Regions from separate parts of the Shinella yambaruensis genome, predicted to be linked through region 2. Evidence: riboswitches for the same ligand, from Rfam matches in the RefSeq annotation. Region 2 holds a riboswitch; the other holds the start of a gene.
The links. Region 2 has a riboswitch for glycine ahead of WMC41_RS26180 (D-amino acid dehydrogenase). Riboswitches for the same ligand answer to the same signal wherever they lie in the genome.
Positions count from the first base shown of each region.

Region 1 (10,814 bases), on a different replicon from region 2:
GGGGTATAGTGCACCCCGGTAGACGGCTACCGCCGGATGGCATCCGGTCACGACCGCGGGGACGGCCTCGCTCCTTTCTTATGGAGTGGGCAATGCCCTGGATTTATCTCACCCTCGCGGGCCTGTTCGAAATCGGCTGGGCGATCGGCCTCAAATATACCGACGGTTTCACCAGGCCTCTGCCGACGGTCCTCACCGCCGGCTCGATGGTCGTTTCCATCGTCCTGCTCGGCCTTGCCGTGAAGACGCTGCCGATCGGCACCGCCTATGCGATCTGGACCGGCATCGGCACGGTCGGCACCGTGATGCTCGGCGTCGTCCTCTTCGCCGAGCCGGTGACCGCCATGCGCATGGGCTGCATCGCGCTCATCGTCACCGGCATCCTCGGCCTGAAATTCGCGGCCTAGAGCGGACGGCTCTAACGGCGATTGTCGAGAGCGAAGGCGCCCGGCCCTGCGGCGGTCAGGTACAGGAAGACGAAGCAGAACAGGATCGCGGCGTCGCCGCGATTGTTGATCGGGAAAAAGCTCTGCGGCGCATGGGCCATGAAATAGGCGACCGCCATGAAGCCGCAGAGCACGAAGGCCGCCGGCCGCGTGAAGAGGCCGAGCAGGATCAAAAGGCCGCCGGCGATCTCCAGCGCGCCGGCCAGCCCTATCAGGTTCATCAGATCGCCGAAGGGCTGGTCCGAGGGCGGGAAATTGAAGAACTTTTGCGTGCCGTGCTCGATGAAGAGCAATGCCGTCATGATGCGCAGCGCCGCCAGCGCCTGCGGCCGATAGGCGGATAGACCGTCGAACATGCCTTCGTTCCCCTCCGTTTCAAGAAGAAGGGAACTCTATCACGCTTCCCGCACGGATTCGCCTGGTCCTTGCCGCGCCTCGCCGAGGCGCATTTCGCGCGATCAATCGCAGCTGATCGCCTGCGTGACGACGCAGGGCGCTACCTTCTTCCTGGAGCCTTCCGGCAGCGCGCGCGAGCGCACCGTCAGCGCCGCCTCGCTCGGAATGACCAGCGGGCGCTTCTCCCCGCCCGGATAGGCCTGTATGGAGGTCCTCGTCGGCGTGCGGCGCTTGCCGCCGGCCTCTTTGCGATCCTTGCCGGGACGCTTGCCATAGGTCGCCTTGCCGGTGGCGACCGGCGCCAGGTGATAGGCGAGCGCCACGCGCTTGGCGATGGCATCGCCGAGCGCTGCCTCGCGTCCCCTCTGCTCCGGCATGAAGCTGTTGACCGTCAGGGTCCGGCGCGACGGTTCGCCGGGACCGTCCAGCGTCACCGTCACGCGGGCCGTGCTCCGGCCGTCGCTGCCCTGCCTCACGCCGGAAACCCGCACATCCATTACCGCCCGGTCGATCGCGACGGCCCGGCGCGTCGCCTTGGCAGCCCGTTTCAGGTGCTCGCCGGCGCGCTTCAGCACCGTGGCGGACGCGCTGCCGTCGCCGCTGACGACGATCTTGCGGATGTCTCGGACCGGATAGGCCTCGTCGGCGCTGGCGGCGAAGGGAGTGGAGAAGAGAAGGCTGGCGGAAAGAAGGACGCGAATGAGGAACTGCATGAAGTCAAACCGGTATGCGATGTCGGATTTCGGTCGCGCGCCAAAATGGTGCGAACCTCTTAACAAAGTCTTTTCAGCGCGGAATTTCCGCAAGCACGGCGGCGGCGACGTCCATTTCCGCCCGGCGCAGCGCGCGGCGGTGGAAGGCCTCCTCGTCCGTGCCCCAATGCTCGATCTGCCAGTCCTCGTCGACATGGGCGAGCGTCCAGGCCCTGTCGGCGTCGACGACGCCCTCGGCGAGCACCAGCGCCAGCAGCGCCGAGCCGGTGAGCGTCGTCACCGTGTGCAGGCAGGCGAGCGCCAGCGGATCGCGGAACGCGGCAAGCGCCTTGGAAAAGGCCTCGATCGCCGGCGCCGGCTGTTCCTGATGCATCACGCCTTCGACGAGGATGAAGCGCGCGCCCCTTGCATCGGCCGCCCAGCGGATGACCGGGTCCCAGCCCTCGCGCTGCCGCTCGACGAGCCCGGCCGGCGAATCCGCGCGGTAGCAGAGCATGTCCGTGCCGGCAAAGCGCACGATCTCGTCGAAGACCGCGTCGAAATTCGCCGCGACGCCGTCGACGGCCGTATTGACGAGCCGCGTCACCGGCATCTTCGCCGGGTCGATCTCCTCGCCCTGCCCGTCCCATTCGGCCACGAGCCGGTCGGCAATCGGCCGGGCCGGCACGGCGAGCAGCTTCTTGCCGGGCGTGCGCACCGGGCGGCCGTCGAGCAGGATGCGGTGGCCCTCCTCCACCTCGTCCGTCGAAACCGCCTTGTAGAACCGCTTCGGCAACGGGCGCTTCATCTGGATCTGCGCGCGGCGCACCGGGTCGGGATCGCTCATCGCATAGGAAAGGTCGCTCAGGATATCACGCATCGGAAATCTCCAGCCATTCGAGAAGGTCGGCGGGCGTGCGCAGGATGTGGTCCGCGCCGGCCTCGACCAGTTCGGGCACGGTGGCATAGCCCCAGGAAACGCCGATCGCCTTCGCGCCCGCCGCCTTCGCCATCTGCATATCGTAGACCGCATCGCCGATGACAACCGTGCGCACCGCATCCACGCCCGCCTCGCTGCAGCATTCCGTCACCATGGCCGGATGCGGCTTGGAGGGGCAGTCGTCGGCCGTGCGCGAGACGAAGAACGTCCTGTCGAAGCCGTGCGCGGCGCGGATGAGATCGAGGCCGCGGCGGGACTTCCCCGTCACGGCGCCGAGGATCAGGTCGTCCTGCCGCTCGAGGCGCGCCATCATGGCGGCGATGCCCGGAAAGAGCGGCTCCTGGAAGCCGGGCTCGGCGCGCACGCCGGTATAGGCCGCCTTATAGTGCGCGGTCATCGCCAGCGCCTCGTCGTCGACATGCGGCTTGCCCTGCATGCGGGCGATCGCGATGTCGAGCGTCAGGCCGATGATCGCCTTGGTTTGCGCGATATCCGGCCGTGCGAAGCCGAAATCGACGAAAGTGCGCGCCATGACCTCATGGATCAGGTTGACGCTGTCGACCAGCGTGCCATCGCAATCGAAAAGGACGAGCCGCATCAGTCTTCCTCGTCCGCCGCGTTCTGGTCGAAGCCGAAGAGGTTCCAGGTCTGCACCATGTGCGGCGGCAGCGGCGCGGTGACGCGCAGGCGCCCGCCGGACGGGTGCGGGATGTCGATATGGCGGGCATGGAGATGCAGGCGGTTCTGCACGCCGCCCGGAAAGCTCCAGTTGACGTCCGCGTCGAAATATTTCGGGTCACCGAGGATCGGGTGGCCGATATGGGCGGCGTGGACGCGCAGCTGGTGCGTGCGGCCGGTATAGGGCTCCATCTCCAGCCAGGCGAAGTTCTGCCCCGCCTGCTCGACGATACGGTAGAAGGACACGGCGTGGTCCGCCCCGTCCTCGCCATGCTTGGCGATGCGCATGCGGTCGCCATCCGGCGTCTGCTCCTTGACGAGCCAGGTGGAGATCTTGTCCTCGCGCTTCTTCGGCACGCCCTTGACCAGCGACCAGTAGGTCTTCTTGGTGTCGCGCTCGCGGAAGGCGGCGGTCAGCTTCTGCGCCGCGCCCCGCGTGCGGGCGATGACGAGCACGCCCGACGTGTCGCGGTCGAGGCGGTGCACGAGCCGCGGCTTCTCGCCCTTCTGGCTCGTCCAGGCCTCCAGCATCTTGTCGATGTGCCGGGTGACGCCCGAACCGCCCTGCACGGCGATGCCGGCCGGCTTGTTGAGCACGAAGACCTTGTCGTCCTCATGCAAGAGCATGCGGGCGAGCAGTTCGCCATCGGGGGAATGTTTCAGGTCGCGGCCGGCGATGGGGCCGGCCTTCGGGCCCTTGGCATCCACGTCCATCGGCGGGATGCGGACCATCTGGCCGGGCTGCACGCGGGTGTCGCTCTTGGCGCGGCCGCCGTCGACGCGCACCTGGCCGGAGCGCAGCAGTTTCTGCAGCTGGCCGAAGCCGAGGCCCGGATAGTGGACCTTGAACCACCGGTCGAGCCGCATGCCCGCCTCGTCGTTCTCCACCTGCTTGTGTTCGATGCCTGCCATCTTCGCCTTCTTTCGTTGCGCCGTGCTTTAGCGCAAGAACGGGCGAAGGGGAATATTGGAAACGGCGCGCGTCAGAATGCGCGGAAGGTCAGCGTCGTCAGGGATCGCACGATGCCGGGAATCGAGGCGACGTGATCGTTGATGAACTTGCCGATATCCTCCTCGCTGTCGACATAGATCTTCAGGAGAAGGTCGTAGTCGCCGCTCGTCGAATAGAGCTCCGAAATGAGTTCCGTAGCGTAAAGCGCGTCGGCGACCTCGTAGGTCTTGCCCGGAGCGCATTGCAATTGCACGAAAATCGGCTTCATCGGTTCCTCCCGCGCCATCGGCGGCATGCGTGTTCCCGCCCGATTCCGGCGGCATTCCATATCTCTTATGGCGGAATTCCGCCGCCAAAGGCAAGGCCGGCCGATAATCGTACAGACCGTTAAAATTCGATGAAAATGCAACCGCAGCACTTTATGCCTCAGAAAGATGCAACTGATAAATTGCAACGATGCAAAACCAACTCCGTTGAATGCCATGACACAGATCGTGACAGTTTCGCCGGCAACGGCCGCCTACGCATCGCAGGGAATGCGGTCGCAGACGCGTGCGAACACCCTCTTCGAGGAGCGCATCCATGCCTGGAGCGAGGATGCGAAGGTCCGCGGCGATGCCCGCGCGATCGCCGCGCTCACCGTCATCCATCCGCCGGCCCTGGCCCTGGCGCTGATCACCGCCCCCGGAAGCGCGGTAACCGTTTCGCAGGCGCAGCGCCTCTATGTTGAGAACGACCTGCCCGCCGTGCCGGAACCCGCCTGATCCTCCTTCGGAAAACAGCCATCCTCCAACCTGCCGCCCCTTCGGGGGCTTTTCTTTGCGCGGTCCCTGCCCGGCCTTTCCCGCTACGACAAAAATTCGCTTGGGAGCGACGCAACGCTCTTGCCAAAGCGCGGGCAACGCCTTTATCTGGAGGCGACCTCGCTGGGAGAAGCTGGCCGCCCGACCAAGGGCATGGCCGGTGCCGAAGGAGCAACCGCCCCGGAAACTCTCAGGCAAAAGGACCAGCAAGGTGCCGTCGGAACTCTGGAGAGAAGCGTTTTTCGAGCGCTCGCCGAAGGGATAACAATCTCAGGCGAAGGGACAGAGGGGGCTCAGGAGAGCGGCGCGAAAGCGCCGGGATTGTGAGCCGGTGCCCGTTGGATAGGGGGCGCCACAGGACTGGAGGGCGCCTTTTGGACGGATCGTCTGAACTCAAGAAAACCCCGCTTCATGCGCTGAACCTTTCGCTCGGCGCCCGCATGGTGCCGTTCGCCGGCTACGAGATGCCGGTGCAATATGCCGCCGGCGTGATGAAGGAACATCTGCACACCCGCGCGAGCGCCGGCCTCTTCGACGTGTCCCACATGGGCCAGGTCACCGTGCGCGCCCGCTCCGGCGACAATGCGGACGCCGCCCGCGCGCTGGAGACGCTGGTGCCGGTCGATGTCCTCGGCCTCGGCGAGGGCCGCCAGCGCTACGCCCTCTTCACCAATGACGCGGGCGGCATCCTCGACGACCTGATGATCGCCAATCGCGGCGACCATTTCTACGTCGTCGTCAACGCCGCCTGCAAGGAGGCGGATTTTGCCCACATGCAGGCGAAGATCGGCGACACCTGCGAACTGACCCTGCACGACGACCGCGCCCTCATCGCGCTGCAGGGCCCGCATGCCGAGGCCGTGCTCGCCGAACTGTGGGCGGACGTCTCCTCCATGCGCTTCATGGACGTGCGCGCCTGCGACCTGCACGATGCCGACTGCATCGTCTCGCGTTCGGGCTATACGGGCGAGGACGGGTTCGAGATCTCCATTCCCGCCAGCCTTGCCGAAGCGGTCTGTCGCCGCCTGCTCGACCATCCGGACGTGCTGCCGATCGGCCTTGGCGCGCGCGATTCGCTGCGCCTCGAAGCCGGCCTCTGCCTCTACGGCAACGACATCGACACGACGACGACCCCGGTGGAAGCCGGTCTCGAATGGGCCATCCAGAAGGTGCGCCGCACGGGCGGCGAGCGCGCCGGCGGCTTTCCGGGCGCGGCCGTCATCCTCGGTGAGCTCGAAAACGGCGCATCCCGCCGCCGCGTCGGCCTGAAGGCGGAGGGCCGCGCGCCGGTGCGCGGCGGTGCGGTGCTCGCCACCGATGCCGAGGGCGAGGACGTCGTCGGCACCGTCACCTCCGGCGGCTTCGGCCCGAATGCCGACGGCCCCGTCGCCATGGGCTACGTCACCAAGGCGGCGACGGCGCCCGGCACCCAGCTCTATGCCGGCGTGCGCGGCAAATTCCTGCCCGTCACCGTCGCGGCCATGCCCTTCGTCAAGAACACCTTCAAGCGCTGACCATGACCCGCTCCGCCCGGCTATTGCCCCTCACCCCGCCCTCTCCCCGCAAGCGGGGCGAGGGAGACGCGACGGCGCGGCAGGCGGATGAGGGTCGAAAGAACGAACGAACCTTCCCATAGAGAGGAACGAACATGCTGAAATTCACCGAAGAACACGAGTGGCTGAAGATCGAAGGCGGCGTTGCGACCGTCGGCATCACGGTGCACGCGGCCGAACAGCTCGGCGATCTCGTCTTCGTGGAACTGCCCGAGGTCGGCGCGACCTTCGAGAAGGGCGGCGATGCGGCCACCGTCGAGAGCGTCAAGGCAGCCTCCGACGTCTATTGTCCGCTTGACGGCGAGATCGTCGAAATCAACGAGGCGATCACCGCCGATCCCTCCCTCGTCAACAGCGACCCGCAGGGCGCCGGCTGGTTCTTCAAGCTGAAGCTCGCCAACCCGTCCGATGCGGACAGCCTGCTGGACGAAGCCGCCTACAAGGAGCTTGTCGGCTGATGTCTCTTCCCAAGGATTTCGCCTTTACCGATTACCAGCCCTACGACTTCGCCAACCGTCGCCATATCGGCCCCTCGCCGAAGGAGATGGAGGCGATGCTGAAGGTGATCGGCTATGACAGCCTCGACGCGCTGATCGACGACACCGTGCCGCAGTCGATCCGCCAGGCAAAGCCGCTGGAATGGGGCGCGCCGATGACCGAGCGCGAGGCGCTCGACAAGCTGCGCGAGACCGCCAACCGCAACAGGAAACTCGTCTCGCTGATCGGCCAGGGCTATTACGGCACGATCACCCCGCCGGTCATCCAGCGCAACATCCTGGAAAACCCCGCCTGGTACACGGCCTATACGCCCTACCAGCCGGAGATCAGCCAGGGCCGCCTCGAAGCGTTGCTCAACTACCAGACCATGGTCTGCGACCTCACCGGCCTCGACGTCGCCAACGCCTCGCTGCTCGACGAGGCGACCGCTGCCGCCGAAGCCATGGCCATGGCCGAGCGCGTGGCGAAATCCAAGGCCAAGGCCTTCTTCGTCGACGAGAACTGCCACCCGCAGACCATCGCGCTCCTCAGGACCCGCTCCGAACCGCTCGGCTGGCAGATCATCGTCGGCGATCCCTTCACCGATCTCGACCCCGTCGACGTCTTCGGCGCGATCTTCCAGTATCCCGGCACCTACGGCCATGTGCGTGATTTCTCGGGCCTCATCGCTCGCCTGCACCAGACCGGCGCCATCGCCGTCATCGCGGCCGATCCGCTGGCCCTCGCGCTCCTGAAATCGCCCGGCGACATGGATGCGGATATCGCCATCGGCTCCACCCAGCGCTTCGGCGTGCCGGTCGGCTACGGCGGGCCGCACGCGGCCTACATGGCCGTCAAGGACGCCTACAAGCGCTCCATGCCCGGCCGCCTCGTCGGCGTGTCGATCGATGCGCGCGGCAACCGCGCCTATCGCCTGTCGCTCCAGACCCGCGAACAGCACATCCGCCGCGAAAAGGCGACGTCGAACATCTGCACCGCGCAGGTGCTGCTCGCCGTCATGGCCTCGATGTACGCCGTCTTCCACGGGCCGCAGGGCCTCAAGGCGATCGCCCAGAGCGTGCACCAGAAGACCGTGCGCCTCGCCAAGGGCCTCGAAAAGCTCGGCTACACGGTCGAGCCCGACGTCTTCTTCGACACGATCACCGTCCATGTCGGCAAGCTGCAGGGCATCATCCTGAAGACGGCCGTCGCGGAAGGCGTGAACCTGCGCAAGATCGGTGACGACCGCATCGGCATCAGCCTCGACGAGCGCTCGCGCCCCGTCACGCTGGAAGCCGTCTGGCGCGCCTTCGGCGGCAATTTCGAGGTGGCCGAATTCGAGCCGGACTACCGCCTGCCGGAAGACCTCTTGCGCACCAGCGAATACCTGACGCATCCGATCTTCCACATGAACCGCGCGGAAAGCGAGATGGTGCGCTATATCCGCCGCCTCTCCGACCGGGACCTGGCGCTCGACCGGGCGATGATCCCGCTCGGCTCGTGCACGATGAAGCTGAACGCCACGGCGGAAATGCTGCCGATCACCTGGCCGGAATTCGCGGAGATCCATCCCTTCGTGCCCGCCGACCAGGCGCAGGGCTATCGCCACCTCATCGAGGACCTGTCGCAGAAGCTCTGCGACATCACCGGCTACGACGCCGTCTCCATGCAGCCGAATTCCGGCGCGCAGGGCGAATATGCCGGCCTCCTGACGATCCGCGCCTATCACCTCGCCAATGGCGACACGCATCGCGACGTCTGCCTCATCCCGACCTCCGCGCACGGCACCAACCCGGCCTCAGCCCAGATGGCCGGCATGAAGGTCGTCGTCGTGAAAGTGTCGGAGAACGGCGATATCGACATGGAGGATTTCCGTGCAAAAGCAGAGCAGTATGCGGAAAACCTCTCCTGCTGCATGATCACCTATCCCTCCACGCACGGCGTCTTCGAGGAGAATGTGCGCGAGGTCTGCGAGATCGTGCACAGGTATGGCGGCCAGGTCTACATGGACGGCGCCAACATGAACGCCATGGTGGGCCTTGCCCGCCCGGGCGACATCGGCTCGGACGTCTCGCACCTGAACCTCCACAAGACCTTCTGCATTCCGCATGGCGGCGGCGGCCCCGGCATGGGGCCGATCGGCGTGAAGGCGCACCTTGCGCCCTTCCTGCCGAGCCATCCGGAAGTCGCGGGCCTTGGCAATACCGGCGCCGTCTCGGCGGCGCCCTTCGGCTCGGCCTCCATCCTGCCGATCTCCTGGAGCTACTGCCTGATGATGGGCGGCGAAGGCCTGACGCAGGCGACCAAGGTGGCGATCCTCAACGCCAACTATATCGCTGCCCGTCTGAAGGGCGCCTATGACGTGCTCTACGCCTCCGCCAAGGGTCGCGTGGCGCATGAATGCATCATCGACACGCGCCCGCTTGCGGCAAGCGCCGGCGTCACCGTCGACGACGTCGCCAAGCGGCTGATCGACTGCGGTTTCCACGCCCCCACCATGAGTTGGCCGGTTGCCGGCACGCTGATGATCGAGCCGACCGAATCGGAGACCAAGGCCGAGATCGACCGGTTCTGCGAGGCGATGCTGGCGATCCGCGAGGAGGCCCGCGCCATCGAGGACGGCACGATGGACAAGGACAACAACCCGCTGAAGAACGCCCCGCACACGGTGGAGGACCTCGTCGGCGAATGGGATCGCCCCTATTCGCGCGAGCAGGCCTGCTACCCGCCGGGCGCCTTCCGGGTGGACAAGTACTGGTCGCCGGTCAACCGTGTCGACAATGTCTACGGCGACCGCAACCTCGTCTGCTCCTGCCCGCCGCTGGAGGATTATGCGGAGGCTGCCGAGTAGGAGCTTTGTGTCCCGGCCGTTCCTGTCGGCCGGGTCCGGTTTCCAACGGCGTATCCCGCAACCTCTCCTCCGTCATCCTCGGGCTCGACCCGAGGATTCACGCCACAGACTGACGAACCCCGGCCGATCCATCGGCCGGGGTTTTTCATTGCGGGCAGGGAGAGGTCAGGGCGAGACGGCGACGTCCACCCAGAAGCGGGTAAAGCCTTCGGCGAAATCGCGATAGCCGCTCAGCGTCGAGGGTTTGACGGCATAGGCATTGGCACCGTTCTGATAGGCGCGGTTGACATCGGCGGTGCTGGAGGACGAGGACAGCATGATGACGGGCGTCACCGCCGTGCGGGCGCGTCCGCGCAGCCGCTTGAGCAGGTCCATGCCGCTGGTGCCGGGCATGTTGATGTCGAGCAGGATGTAGTCGAAGGCCTCGCGGTCGAGCCGGTCGCTCGCCAGTTCCGCGTCGGCGACATGGGTGATCTCGATCGTGCTGCCGGCATCGCTGAAGGCACGCATGACGAAGCGCACGTCCACAAGGTCGTCGTCCACGACGATCAGCTTTCTAGCCGAGCCTCCCACGATCGTTCCCCTTTGATTTTACGGGTTGCGGAAACGTCACGACGAAGCGTGCCCCCGGACCGTACTGCGTGTCAAGCGTTATCACCCCGTTGTGGCTCTCGACGATCCGGCGCGCCAGCGCGAGTCCGACGCCGGTGCCCTGGTACACCGCCTCGTCCCGGTGAAGGCGTTGAAACACCTCGAAAATCCGCCCTGCATGCTGCGGGTCGATGCCGATGCCGTCATCCTCGACGACGAAATCGATGCCGCCCGGGCGCTCGCGGCAGTAGACGCGCACGACCGGCGCGGCGCCGGGCCTGCGGTACTTCAGCGCATTGCCGATGAGGTTCTGCGCCAGCCGCTTCAGGAGTTCCGGATCGCCCATCACGTCCGGCATGGGCGCGGCCTCGACACGCCCGCCCGCCTCCTGCACATGGCTTTCCAGCAGCGCGAGCGCGTCGCGCACCACGTCGG
Region 1 is NZ_CP150638.1:1,832,256-1,843,069, forward strand. Features, by position in the region: gene WMC41_RS09090 (DMT family transporter) at 93-407, shown strand; gene WMC41_RS09095 (DoxX family protein) at 419-802, opposite strand; gene WMC41_RS09100 (hypothetical protein) at 905-1,555, opposite strand; gene WMC41_RS09105 (ATP12 family chaperone protein) at 1,629-2,414, opposite strand; gene WMC41_RS09110 (HAD-IA family hydrolase) at 2,407-3,072, opposite strand; gene WMC41_RS09115 (RluA family pseudouridine synthase) at 3,072-4,064, opposite strand; gene WMC41_RS09120 (Lrp/AsnC ligand binding domain-containing protein) at 4,136-4,372, opposite strand; gene WMC41_RS09125 (hypothetical protein) at 4,587-4,868, shown strand; glycine riboswitch at 5,022-5,123, shown strand; gene gcvT (glycine cleavage system aminomethyltransferase GcvT) at 5,348-6,421, shown strand; gene gcvH (glycine cleavage system protein GcvH) at 6,556-6,918, shown strand; gene gcvP (aminomethyl-transferring glycine dehydrogenase) at 6,918-9,788, shown strand; gene WMC41_RS09145 (response regulator) at 9,954-10,361, opposite strand; gene WMC41_RS09150 (PAS domain S-box protein) at 10,345-10,814, opposite strand, start outside.
Region 1: linked by a shared signal. The riboswitch ahead of gcvT (glycine cleavage system aminomethyltransferase GcvT) and the one ahead of WMC41_RS26180 (D-amino acid dehydrogenase) in region 2 are both predicted to bind glycine.

Region 2 (10,814 bases):
GTGCGCGCCGAAGCCCGCGCCGCGACCGAGGCGGTTCTGGCCGAATTCTTCGAAGGCCGCATCCACCACCATGTGACGCTCGCCAGCGAATACAGGCTCTGAGCCCCGCCTCCCTCGCATCCGGAATGTTTTCGGCCGAAGTGGCATCGCGTTGGCGCCGGACCTGCTCTAACCCTTTTCCCCGTCCCTTTTTTCGTCCTCGCGCCCGCCCGCAAGGGTGAGCATGTCGGAAAACAGGGCCGTCCACCGGGCCTCGGTGATGTCGATGAGGCCGAAGGCCTTCAGCAGGAAGGCACCTTCGCCGGCGAGGAAAGCGAGCGCGGCCTGCCTGTCCTCCGCCTTATCCATGTCCAGCCCCGCCAGGCGATGCGTGTACCAGACGCGGCTCGCCGCCACCTGTTCGGGGCTTTGCAAGAGCGCCGTCATCATCACGGCGGAGCGTGAATATTCCGCCTCGTCGCTGTCGCGGGTCGCCAGCAGGTGGCCGCGAATGACGGATTGCGGCGAGCGATCGCTTCCCGCATGCGCCATCACCTCCGCCTCGAACGTGCTGCCCCAGCGCTCGATCATCGAGCGGATCAGGTTCTCCTTCGTGCCGAAACAATACTGCACGCCGCCCTTCGTGATGCCGGCGGCGCGCGCAACGGCATCGAAGGTGAGGCCCGCCGCGCCGTCCGCGGCCACGATGGCCTCGGCGGCGTCCAGAACGCGGTCGCGATCTATGCTGCGCGGTCGCCCTGCCATCTCACCCCTTCCATTTCAATACGAATGTATTTATATAGCGCCCCACGCGCATGCAACCGCTAAACACCATGCCCAAGGATCATACCGATGTCCCGTGGTAAACGCTGGCTCGTCCTCGCCGTCGTCTCCAGCGCCCTTTTCCTGATCGTCATCGACATGACGGTGCTCTATACGGCCCTGCCCAAACTGACGCACGCGCTTTCCGCCACCGCGGCCGAAAAGCTCTGGATCGTCAACGCCTATCCCCTCGTCGTCGCCGGCCTCCTGCCGGGCCTCGGCACGCTGGGCGACCGGCTGGGCCACAAGCAGATGTTCATGGCCGGCCTCTTCGTGTTCGGCCTCGCCTCCCTCGGCGCGGCCTTCGCCCCTTCGCCCGCCTTGCTGATTGCCGCGCGCGTCGCCCTGGCGGCCGGGGCGGCGATGATGATGCCTGCCACGCTGTCGCTCATCCGCCTCACCTTCACCGACGAGAAGGAGCGGGCCTTCGCCATCGGCATCTGGGCCGCGGTCGCCTCGGGCGGGGCGGCGCTCGGCCCGGTCGTCGGCGGCCTGCTGCTCGAATATTTCTGGTGGGGCTCCGTCTTCCTGATCAACGTTCCGGTCGTTCTCGTCGCGCTGGCGGCGAGCGCCGTCCTGCTCACCCGCCGCGCGGGAGACCGCAGCCGCCCCTGGGATCTCCTCGGTTCCGTGCAGGTGATGTTCGGCCTCGTCGGCCTCACCTATGCCGTGAAGGAAGCCGGAAAGCGCGATCCCTCCTGGGAAAGCGCGGCCATCGCGCTTGCCATCGGCCTTGCGGCCATGGCGGTGTTCATTCGCCGCCAGCGCCGCAGCGCGGCGCCGTTGATCGATTTCGCGCTCTTCGCCAATCCACGTTTCACCGCGGGTGTCGCCACCGCGCTCGTCGCCTCCGCCGCCCTTATCGGCGTGGAACTGGTCTTCAGCCAGCGGCTGCAGCTCGTGCTCGGCTATTCCCCGCTGGAGGCCGGCCTCATCATCCTGCCGATCCCCGCCGCCGCCTTCTTCGCCGGGCCGCTCACCGGGCTCGCCTTGCCGCGCCTTGGCGGTGAACGGGTGCTCTGGGCCGCGCTGCTGCTGTCCGGCCTTGCGCTCGCCGCCTTTCTCGCCACCCACCAGGGCCCGACAGGCTACTGGATCACGGCGCTGGCGGCGATGGGCTTCGGCGTCGGCGCCGCCATGACGGCGGCATCGGCCGTCATCATGCTCTCGGCACCGGAAGAGCAGGCCGGCATGGCCGCCTCGGTGGAGGAAGTCTCGTTCGAACTGGGCGGGGCACTCGGCATCGCGCTGCTCGGAAGCCTGATGTCCGCCCTCTATTCAAAGGCGATGGTCGTGCCGCAGGGCATGGCGCTCGCCGACGAGGCCCGCGACAGCCTCGACGAGGCGCTGGTGCTTGCCGATGGCCTCAAGCCGGACCAGGCGCAGCAGGTCATCGCCCTCGCCCAGTCCGCCTTCGACCATGCCTTCGTCGGCGTCGTCGGCGCCGCCGTGGCGATGCTGATTGCGGTCGCCTTCACGCTCTACTGGAAACTGAGCCCGCGCTGAGCCTCGAAAGGAGGCCGTGCAGACGCACGGCCTCACGCCACCCAGGTGCCGTCGCGCGCGACGATGCGGCCGCGCTTGACCACCAGGCTGCGCTTCGGCCGGTCGACGAGGATCTGCGCCCGGTTTTCGCCCTCGATCAGCACGAGGCTGCCCTCGCAGCCGACATCGAGGCCGTGGCCTTCGAGCGCGAGAAGGTCCGCGCCCCGCCCGGTACCCATGTCGAGCGCGGCGACCAGTTCCTCGTCCGTGCGGCAATAGGAACGGTAGGACAGCAGCCAACAGCGCTCCAGCATGTCGCCGTTGCCATGCGGGTTCCAGGTGTCGCGCAGGGAATCCGAGGCGACGGCGCATTTGACGCCGCGGCGCGCCAGCTCGAACATCGGCGGGAAATCGATCTCGCCCGGCACCGCCGAGATGATGCCGATGCCGTTTTCCGCGAGGATATCGATCATCGCGTCCACCGCATCGGCCGGCCCATCACCGAGACAGAAGGCATGGCTGACGACGACACGGCCCTGCATGCCGTTCGCCCTGGTGCGCTCGGCGATCATCTTCAAGGCGGACAGGCCGAGTTCGCCCGCCTCGTGCAGGTGGATGTCGATCTTCGCGCCCTTGCGGCTGGCGATGTCGAAGATCGTGTCGAGGTGTCCCTTGGGGTCGCCGTCGATATCGGTTGGGTCGATGCCGCCGATGACGGAAGCGCCCTCGTCGAGCGCCGCCTCCATCAGGTCCGCCGTGCCGGGATCGATCATCATGCCGAGCTGCGGGAAGGCGACGAGTTCGAGGCCGACGGCGTGGCGCGTCTTTTCATGGGCGCGCAGCACCGCATGGAGGTTGTCGAGCCTGTAGCCGCTGGAGATATCGACATGGCTGCGGATATGGGTGGAGCCCATGGCGACGCACTGGCGCATCAGGTTGCCGGCCCGCTCCTCCGTGTCCCAGGGCAGGTTCTTGCGGATCTCCACCTCGTTGTCGATCATCGCGCGCAGCGAGGGCGGCACGTTGATGCTGTGCCACGGCAGGCCCCAGAGGATCTTGTCGAGATGCACATGCGGCTCGACGAAGGGGGCTATGGCGACGGCATTGCCGCCGTCATGCACGGGAACGCCCGCTTCGCGCGGCAGGTTCGCGCCGATGGCGGCGATCCTGCCGCCCTTGATCAGGATGTCGGCGGTCTCGCCGCCATCGGGCCGGACATTGGTCACGAGCAGGTCGGTCATTTCTGAGAATCCTGAAATCAGCACGGATGCGGGCGGAGAACAGCATTCTTTCCCCGCTTTGCCAACCTCCGCTCTCACGCTATCCGCCCGGCAACCGATGACGGCATCAGCCCTCAATCGACCTGGGCGACAAGACCCGCTGCCTCGATGCCGGCGACCGCGCAGATCTCGTCATTGTCGGAGGTATCCCCGGTCACGCCGACCGCGCCGAGCAGCGTTCCGGCCGCATCGCGGATCAGCACGCCGCCGGGAACGGCGACGATCCTGCCGCCCGAGACGGCGGTCAGGCCCTCGATGAAATGCGGGCGTTCCTTCGCATTCTTGTCCAGCCAGCGCGAGCCCATGCCGACGGCGAGCGAGCCATAGGCTTTGCCGAAGGCGATCTCGTAGCGCAGCATGGAGGCGCCGTCCTGCTTCTGGAAGGCCTTCAAGTGGCCTCCGGCATCGAGCACCGCCACAGTGAGCGGCTTGAAGCCGGCCTTTGCGCCAGCCTCAAAGGCGGCGGCGATGATGCTGTTGGCGGCGGCAAGGGTGAGTTCGGCCATGTCTATCCTCGTGGAGTTGCGGTTTTTCGATAGGTCCCGGCACCTGGCGCCGGGACCCGAATTGTCGAGCGCTTCGCGTCCTTCTATCAGGCGGCGATGGCGCGGTCTGCCGCCATCTCGCCGGCAATCGTGTCCGTCACCATCTGCGCGGTCGCCGCCGAAAGCGTCCAGCCGAGATGGCCGTGCCCGGTATTGTAGAACACGCCGGGCTGGCGCCCCCTGCCGACCCGCGGCATCATGTTGGGCATCATCGGGCGCAGGCCCGCCCAGGGCACGACACGATTGGTGTCGACCTCGGGAAACAGCATGCGCGTCCAGTCGACGAGCGGCTTGACGCGATCGTGGCGGATGTCGCGGTTCATGCCGTTGAATTCGGCCGTGCCGGCGACGCGGAAGCGGCCCGGGCCGAGGCGGCTGGTCACGATCTTCGCCCGGTCGTCGAGCAGGCTCACCCAGGGCGCCGCCGCCTGGCTGCGCTCGTCATCGAGATGCACGGTGATCGAATAACCCTTCACGGGATAGATGTTGACCCGGTCGCCGAGCATGGCGGCGATCTGGCGGCTGGCCGTGCCGGCGCAGACGACGACGCCATCCGCCTCGACCTGGTGCGCCGAGCCCTCTCCCGTCGCATAGCCGATGCGGAACGCGCCGTTCCTGCCGATGTCCGTGACGCGGGCATCGAAGAGGAAACGGGCGCCCCGGCGCTGGCAGGCCTTCGCAAGGCCCGAGGTGAACTTGTGGATGTCGCCGGTCGAGTCCGAGGGCGTGTAGAAGCCGCCGTGGAAGGCCCCGTGCAGCGTCGGCTCGATCGACTTGACCTCTTCGGCCGTCACCGCCCGGCGGTCGAGCCCGCCCTCGGTCAGCAGGGCATTGACCTTCGCCGCATGGTCGAAGCTCGCCTTGTCCCAGTAGATGTGCAGGATGCCGCGGCGCACATGGTCGAAATCGATGTTCTCGCGCTCGGCGATGGAGAAGAGATGCTGCCGGGCGGCGATCGCCAGCCGCGTCGTCTCCACCGTGTTGTCGCGATAGCGCATGATGTTCGAGACGAATTCGGCGAGCCAGGAATATTTGTGCCACGTCGGCCGCGGGTTCATCAGCAGCGGGGCATCGTTCCGCATCATCCATTTGACGCCCTTGAACAGGGTGGACCAATGGTTCCAGACCTCGGCATTGCTGGCGGAAAGCTGGCCGCCATTGGCAAAGGAGGTTTCCATGGCGGCGTAACGCTGGCTTTCGAGCACGGTCACGTCGAAGCCGCGTTCCAGAAGGGCATAGGCAGTGGTAACGCCGGTGATACCGGCGCCGATAACGGCGATATGGGGCATAATAGGTCTCTCGCTCCGTATGACATCAGGGTACGGGCCGGAGCCCGCGTTTTCCCCAATCTGTCACGGTACCTGAGAGTTTACCCGCCACAGCGGCTTTCCCCTTCGGTGGGCGCCCGCAGCGCCTCTCTCCAGATCGTTCAACTGCACGGTCACTGGTGCCTGAGAGTTTCCTGGGGGGTTGCTCCGTCGGCGCCGGCCTTCCGGCCGATCTCTCCCATGCAGTCTTGTCGAACGCGCGCAGGCTACCGCAATCTTGAAGAGAATCAAGAGGGATGGCGGCGATGTCCCGAAACTTCCGCCCCGGCGCCGGCCGGCAGCGCGAGAAAACGCAGGGCCGAGACGAGGCCGATGGCGGCGATGCACAGTAAGGCGGCACGGATGTCCGTCAGCATGCTGCCGCCGGCGGCCTCGGGGAAAAGGGCGGCCGAGAGGCGGATGACGGCGGCGGCCACGGCGACGCCGAGAAGCTGCGCGAGCTGCTGCAGCATGGCCGAGATCGTCGTCGCCGCGCTTCGCTGGGCGGGCGTGACATCGGCAAAGGCGATCGTCGTCAGCGCGGTGAACTGCATCGAGCGGGACAATCCGCAGGCGATCAGCAGCGCAAACAGCAGGAGGCGCGGCGTATCGCCGTCGACAAGGGCAAAGGCGCCGATCGTCAGCGCGGCGACGAGGCCGTTGACGACGAGCAGCGTGCGGAAGCCGAAAAGGCGCAGCGCCGGCGTCGTCACGCTCTTCATCAACAGGTTGCCGAGGAAATAGACGAGCACGAGCGAGCCGGTCTCGACGGCATCGAGGCCGAGGCCGACCTGGAACAGGAGCGGCAGCAGGAAGGGCGTGGCATTGACCGCAAGCCGGCCCGCGGTGCCGGCCGAGAGCGTCGCGAAGGCGAAGGTCGGCACCTTGAGCACGGCCATGTCGAGCAGGGCATGCGGCGCGCGCCTCAGATGACGGATGGCGACCCAGCCGGCGGCAAGGCCGAGGGCGAGAACGGCAAGCGTGCCGGCGCCGCCCGTCGGCGCGCTGGAGAGTTCCAGGCCGGCAAGCGTCAGCGCGAGCGCGCTTCCCGTCAAGAGGAAGCCCTTCAGGTCGAAGGGTCGCGCGCCTTCGGCCGGCGCCTGCGGCACGAAGAACAGGACGAGCAGCACGCCGATCAGGCCGAGCGGCAGGTTGATGAAGAAATTCCATTCCCAGCCGGCATGGGTGGTGACCCAGGCGCCGATCAGCGGCCCGACCACCGGCGCGATCAGCGCCGGCCAGGTAATGGTGGCGATCGCCCGCACCAGCTCCGCCTTCGGCGCGCCGCGCAGCACGAGCTGGCGCCCGACCGGCGTCATCAGCGCGGCGGATGCGCCCTGGAGGAGCCGCGCCGCGGTGAATTCGGCAAGCGAACCGGAAAAGCCGCAGGCGACGGAGGAAAGCGTGAAGAGCACGATCGCCGTCAGAAAGACCTCGCGTGCACCGAACCGGTCGGCAAGCCAGCCGGCCGGCGGTATGAACACGGCCATGGCGAGCAGATAGGCCGTGAAGCCGATGTTGAGCGCCACGACATCCGTCGAGAAGGCCTGCGCCATCGCCGGCAGCGAGGTCGCGATGATCGTGCTGTCGAGCATCTGCATGAAGAAGGCCACGGCGACCACGGCCGGGACGATGCGGGTACGGTGAAGCGGTATCGGCGGAGAGGGAATGGAGGACATCGCAATCGCAAAACGGGCGACGATGTTCGAACGCCGCCATCCCGTCCTATAGAGCAATTCCGGCGAAAGCGCGAAGCGGTTTCGCCGGAATGACGCTGAGATGAAAGAATAAAACGTTTCCGCAATCGGGAGAATGCGGAAACGCCCGAAAATCAGTTGCTGGCATCCACCTTCTTGACGGCTGCGTCGTAGAAGGAGCGGTCGATCCAGGTGTCGTAGTTCACCTTGCCCTTCAGGAGCCCGGCATCGGCCATGAAGGCCTCCTCGCCCTGAAGCGCGCGCACGGCCTCCTCGGTGATCTGCGGATCCTGGAAGAACTTGCCGTCCGGATAGGTCGCGCGCACCGCATTGTCGCTGTTGCCGGTTTCCTTCACGAAGATCGCGATCGTCTCTTCCGGGTTGGCATCGGCCCAGCGCGCCGCCGCGATATCGACGGCCAAAAGGCGCGTCACGATGTCGGGATACTTGCGGGCGAAATCGCCGTTGACGCTGAGGAGATGCGGCACGGCCCATTCCGGGCTGCCGGAAACGCCGGCATCGAAGATCACCCGGGCCTCGCCTTCCTCGACCAGCTTCTGCACGGGGCCGGTGCTCTCGACCACCGCATCGACATCACCGCGCGAAAGGGCCGGGCCGGAGCTCTCGATGCCGAGGTTGAGGCTTTCCACGTCATTGATCGAGAGACCCACCGTCTTCAGCGCCTTGGCGAAGGTCGAGTGGCGCACCGTGCCGGCGAGATAGGCGACCTTCCTGCCCTTGAGGTCCTCGATCTTCTGGATCGGCGAATCCGGCTTCACGACGATCTGCGTCTCGTTGGAGCGGTTCCAGCTCGACAGGCCGACGAGCTTCACATCGGCGCCGGTGGCCGCAAGGCGCAGCGACGGGTTGTTGCCGATATAGGTGAAGTCGATTGCGCCCGAACCAAGGGCGACAGTCGCCGCCGAGCCCCCGTCGAAGGTTGTCAACTCGATCTTGATGCCGTCCTTGGCGAACTCGTCCTCCAGCAGCTTCTTGTTGCGGTAGAGAATGAACTTCAGGTGGCCCGGCGCAGTGGAGCCGATGCGGATGACGTCGGGCTTCGCCTCGTCGGCCAAGGCCGGCGCAAGGCCCGCGACGGGCAGGATCGACAGCGCGAGCGCGATTTTCAGGAGCGTCCGGCGCAGCGGGCGGATGGAAAACGATGTCATGGATGGGTCCTTTCGGAACAGGCCGTTGATTGAGGAAGCAATGCGATGAGGGGTCAGTTCGGGCCGCTTTCGCCGCTGCCGCGCCAGTGCGTCGCACGCCGTTCGCCGGCGACGAGCAGGTAGTTGAGCAGGAGGCCGATGATCGTCAGCGTCAGGATGCCGGCATACATGCGGTCGGTTTCCAGCATCAGCGACGAATTCTGGATGAGGTAGCCGATGCCGGACTGGGCGGCGAGCATCTCGGCGGCGATCACCGAGAAAAGCGAGGTCTTCACCCCGAGCCGGGCGCCGGCGACGATCGAGGGAATGGCGGACGGGAAGATCACCTTTTTGAAGAGATCCCAGTCCGAGGTGCCCATGGAGCGCGCCGCCTTGACGAGCAGCGGATCGACGGACTTCACCCCGACGATCGTGTTGATCAGCAGGAAGAACACCGCGGCATAGAAGGTGATGGCGATCTTCGAGGCTTCGCCGATGCCGAGAACGAGGATGAAGACCGGCAGCAGCGCGAATTGCGAGGTGTTGCGCAGCGTCTGGACGAGGAAGTCGGAGGCCTTCTCGAACAGCGAATAGCGGCCCATCAGGAAGCCGAGCGGCACGGCGGTGACGACGGCGAGCAGGAAGCCGATCGCGGCGCGCTGCAGGCTGATGCCGATATGGTCGGCAAGCTGGCCGGAGACGATCATCTCCCAGAGCACCGCGAGCACCTGGCTCAGCGGCGGGAAGAACAGCGCGTTGATCCAGCCGGCGCGCGGCGCGATCTCCCAGAGCAGCGCGAAGGCGACGAGCGCCGGCAGGCCGAGCGTGATGGTGGAGACGGTCTCGCTGAAAGCGCTCGGCGCCTTGGAAGGGGTGCGCTTGCGGCGCAATGAAAAGGTGTTGCGGAGCGGCAGGTTGCGGTCGACGATGAGGCTCATCGGATCCTCCCTCAATTGGCGTAGGTGGAAGCAAGGGTCCAGTCGCGCTGGGCCTTGCCGACTTCGTCGCGCAGACTTTCCCAGACGCGGCCGCGATAGGCGTTGAAGGCCTCGCTGTTGCGGATTTCGAGATCGCGCGGGCGCGGTAGGTCGATCGTGACGATCTCCTTCACGCTGGCCGGCCGGGCGGTCATCACCACGACGCGGTCGGCGAGATAGATCGCCTCGTCGATCGAATGGGTGACGAAGACCACCGTCGTCTTGATCTGCTCCCAGATGCGCAGGAGCTCGCTCTGCAGGATGTCGCGGGTCTGCGCGTCGAGCGCGGCGAAGGGCTCGTCCATCAGGAGGACCTGCGGATCGGTGGAAAGCGCCCGGGCGATCGCCACGCGCTGCTGCATGCCGCCGGAAAGCTGCGAGGGGAAACGGTCCTCGAAGCCCTTGAGGCCGAAGAGATGCAGGAAATCCTTCGCCCGCTCGCGCCGCTCGGCCGCGGGAACGCCCCGCACTTCCAGCGCGTATTCGACATTCTGCAGGGCCGTGCGCCAGGGAAAGAGCGCATATTGCTGGAAGACATAGGCCGTGCGGGCGTGGGGCTTGGTGACGTCGACGCCGTCGATGCGGGCGACACCCGAGGTCGCCTCGGTCAGCCCGGCGATCACATCGAGCAGCACCGACTTGCCGCTACCCGACGGGCCGACCAGCGTGATGAACTCGCCGCTGTCGATGGTGAGGTCGACGCCGTCCAGCACCGCGATGCGGCTGGACGTGACGCCGTCGACGGTCACGGTCTGGCCGGGCTTCAGGTTGAACGATTTGCGCACGGCGCTGACGGCGATGCGTTCCATGGATATCTCCTTTTCAGACCTGCGCCACGCGGATGTGGCGGGTCGGGTCATTCCGTGTTCCCCCGGCGCGCCCGCGATTCCAGCCGAGCGCACGGGCATAGGCGCCGAAGAGATCGCGCTCGAGGACGTCGGGCTCGGTGATGCCTGTCGGTCCATCCGCCTGTTCGGCGACATAGAGCGCATCGGTCGGGCAGTAGATTTCGCAGAGGAAGCAGGTCTGGCAGTCATCCTGCCGGGCGATGACGGGAAGCCCCGTCTCGTCCCGGTCGAAGACGAAGGCCGGACAGATGCGCTCGCAGATGTCGCAGCGGATGCAGCGGTCGGCCGAGACGACTTCGATCATGCTTAGCCCTCCTGCGCCGTTTCGAGGGCAAGGGTCTCCCGCACCGCCGTCACCCGGTCGAGGCCGGAAACGATGATGCGGCTCGCCTGCGCCTCGCTCTCGCCCGGAAAATCGCGCCGGCGGTGCACGCCGCGGCTCTCGGTGCGCAATGTCGCTGCGGCGACCGTCCAGCGGGCGCTGGCGGTGACGGCGGCGACCTCGCGGGCCTGCAGGCGCTCGATGCCCGTCGCCGGCGGCGCCCGGTTCAGCCGGGACCAGATGTCCTCCAGCGTCCTCTCACTCGCTTCAAGCGTTGCCGACGTGCGCCAATAACTCTTGTCGAGCGGGGCGATCTCGTCGTGCACCGTGCGGGCGGCCGCGGCAAGGTCGATGGCAGGCCCGGCCGTGCCGCCGCGAAGAGCCGTCGTGCCGAGCGGGCGCAG
Region 2 is NZ_CP150640.1:26,185-36,998, forward strand. Features, by position in the region: gene WMC41_RS26155 (hypothetical protein) at 1-102, shown strand, start outside; gene WMC41_RS26160 (TetR/AcrR family transcriptional regulator) at 169-744, opposite strand; gene WMC41_RS26165 (MFS transporter) at 832-2,307, shown strand; gene WMC41_RS26170 (amidohydrolase family protein) at 2,340-3,527, opposite strand; gene WMC41_RS26175 (GlcG/HbpS family heme-binding protein) at 3,641-4,072, opposite strand; gene WMC41_RS26180 (D-amino acid dehydrogenase) at 4,159-5,400, opposite strand; glycine riboswitch at 5,540-5,630, opposite strand; gene WMC41_RS26185 (MFS transporter) at 5,667-7,097, opposite strand; gene WMC41_RS26190 (aliphatic sulfonate ABC transporter substrate-binding protein) at 7,250-8,284, opposite strand; gene WMC41_RS26195 (ABC transporter permease) at 8,338-9,201, opposite strand; gene WMC41_RS26200 (ABC transporter ATP-binding protein) at 9,213-10,049, opposite strand; gene WMC41_RS26205 (4Fe-4S dicluster domain-containing protein) at 10,063-10,392, opposite strand; gene WMC41_RS26210 (FAD-binding protein) at 10,395-10,814, opposite strand, start outside.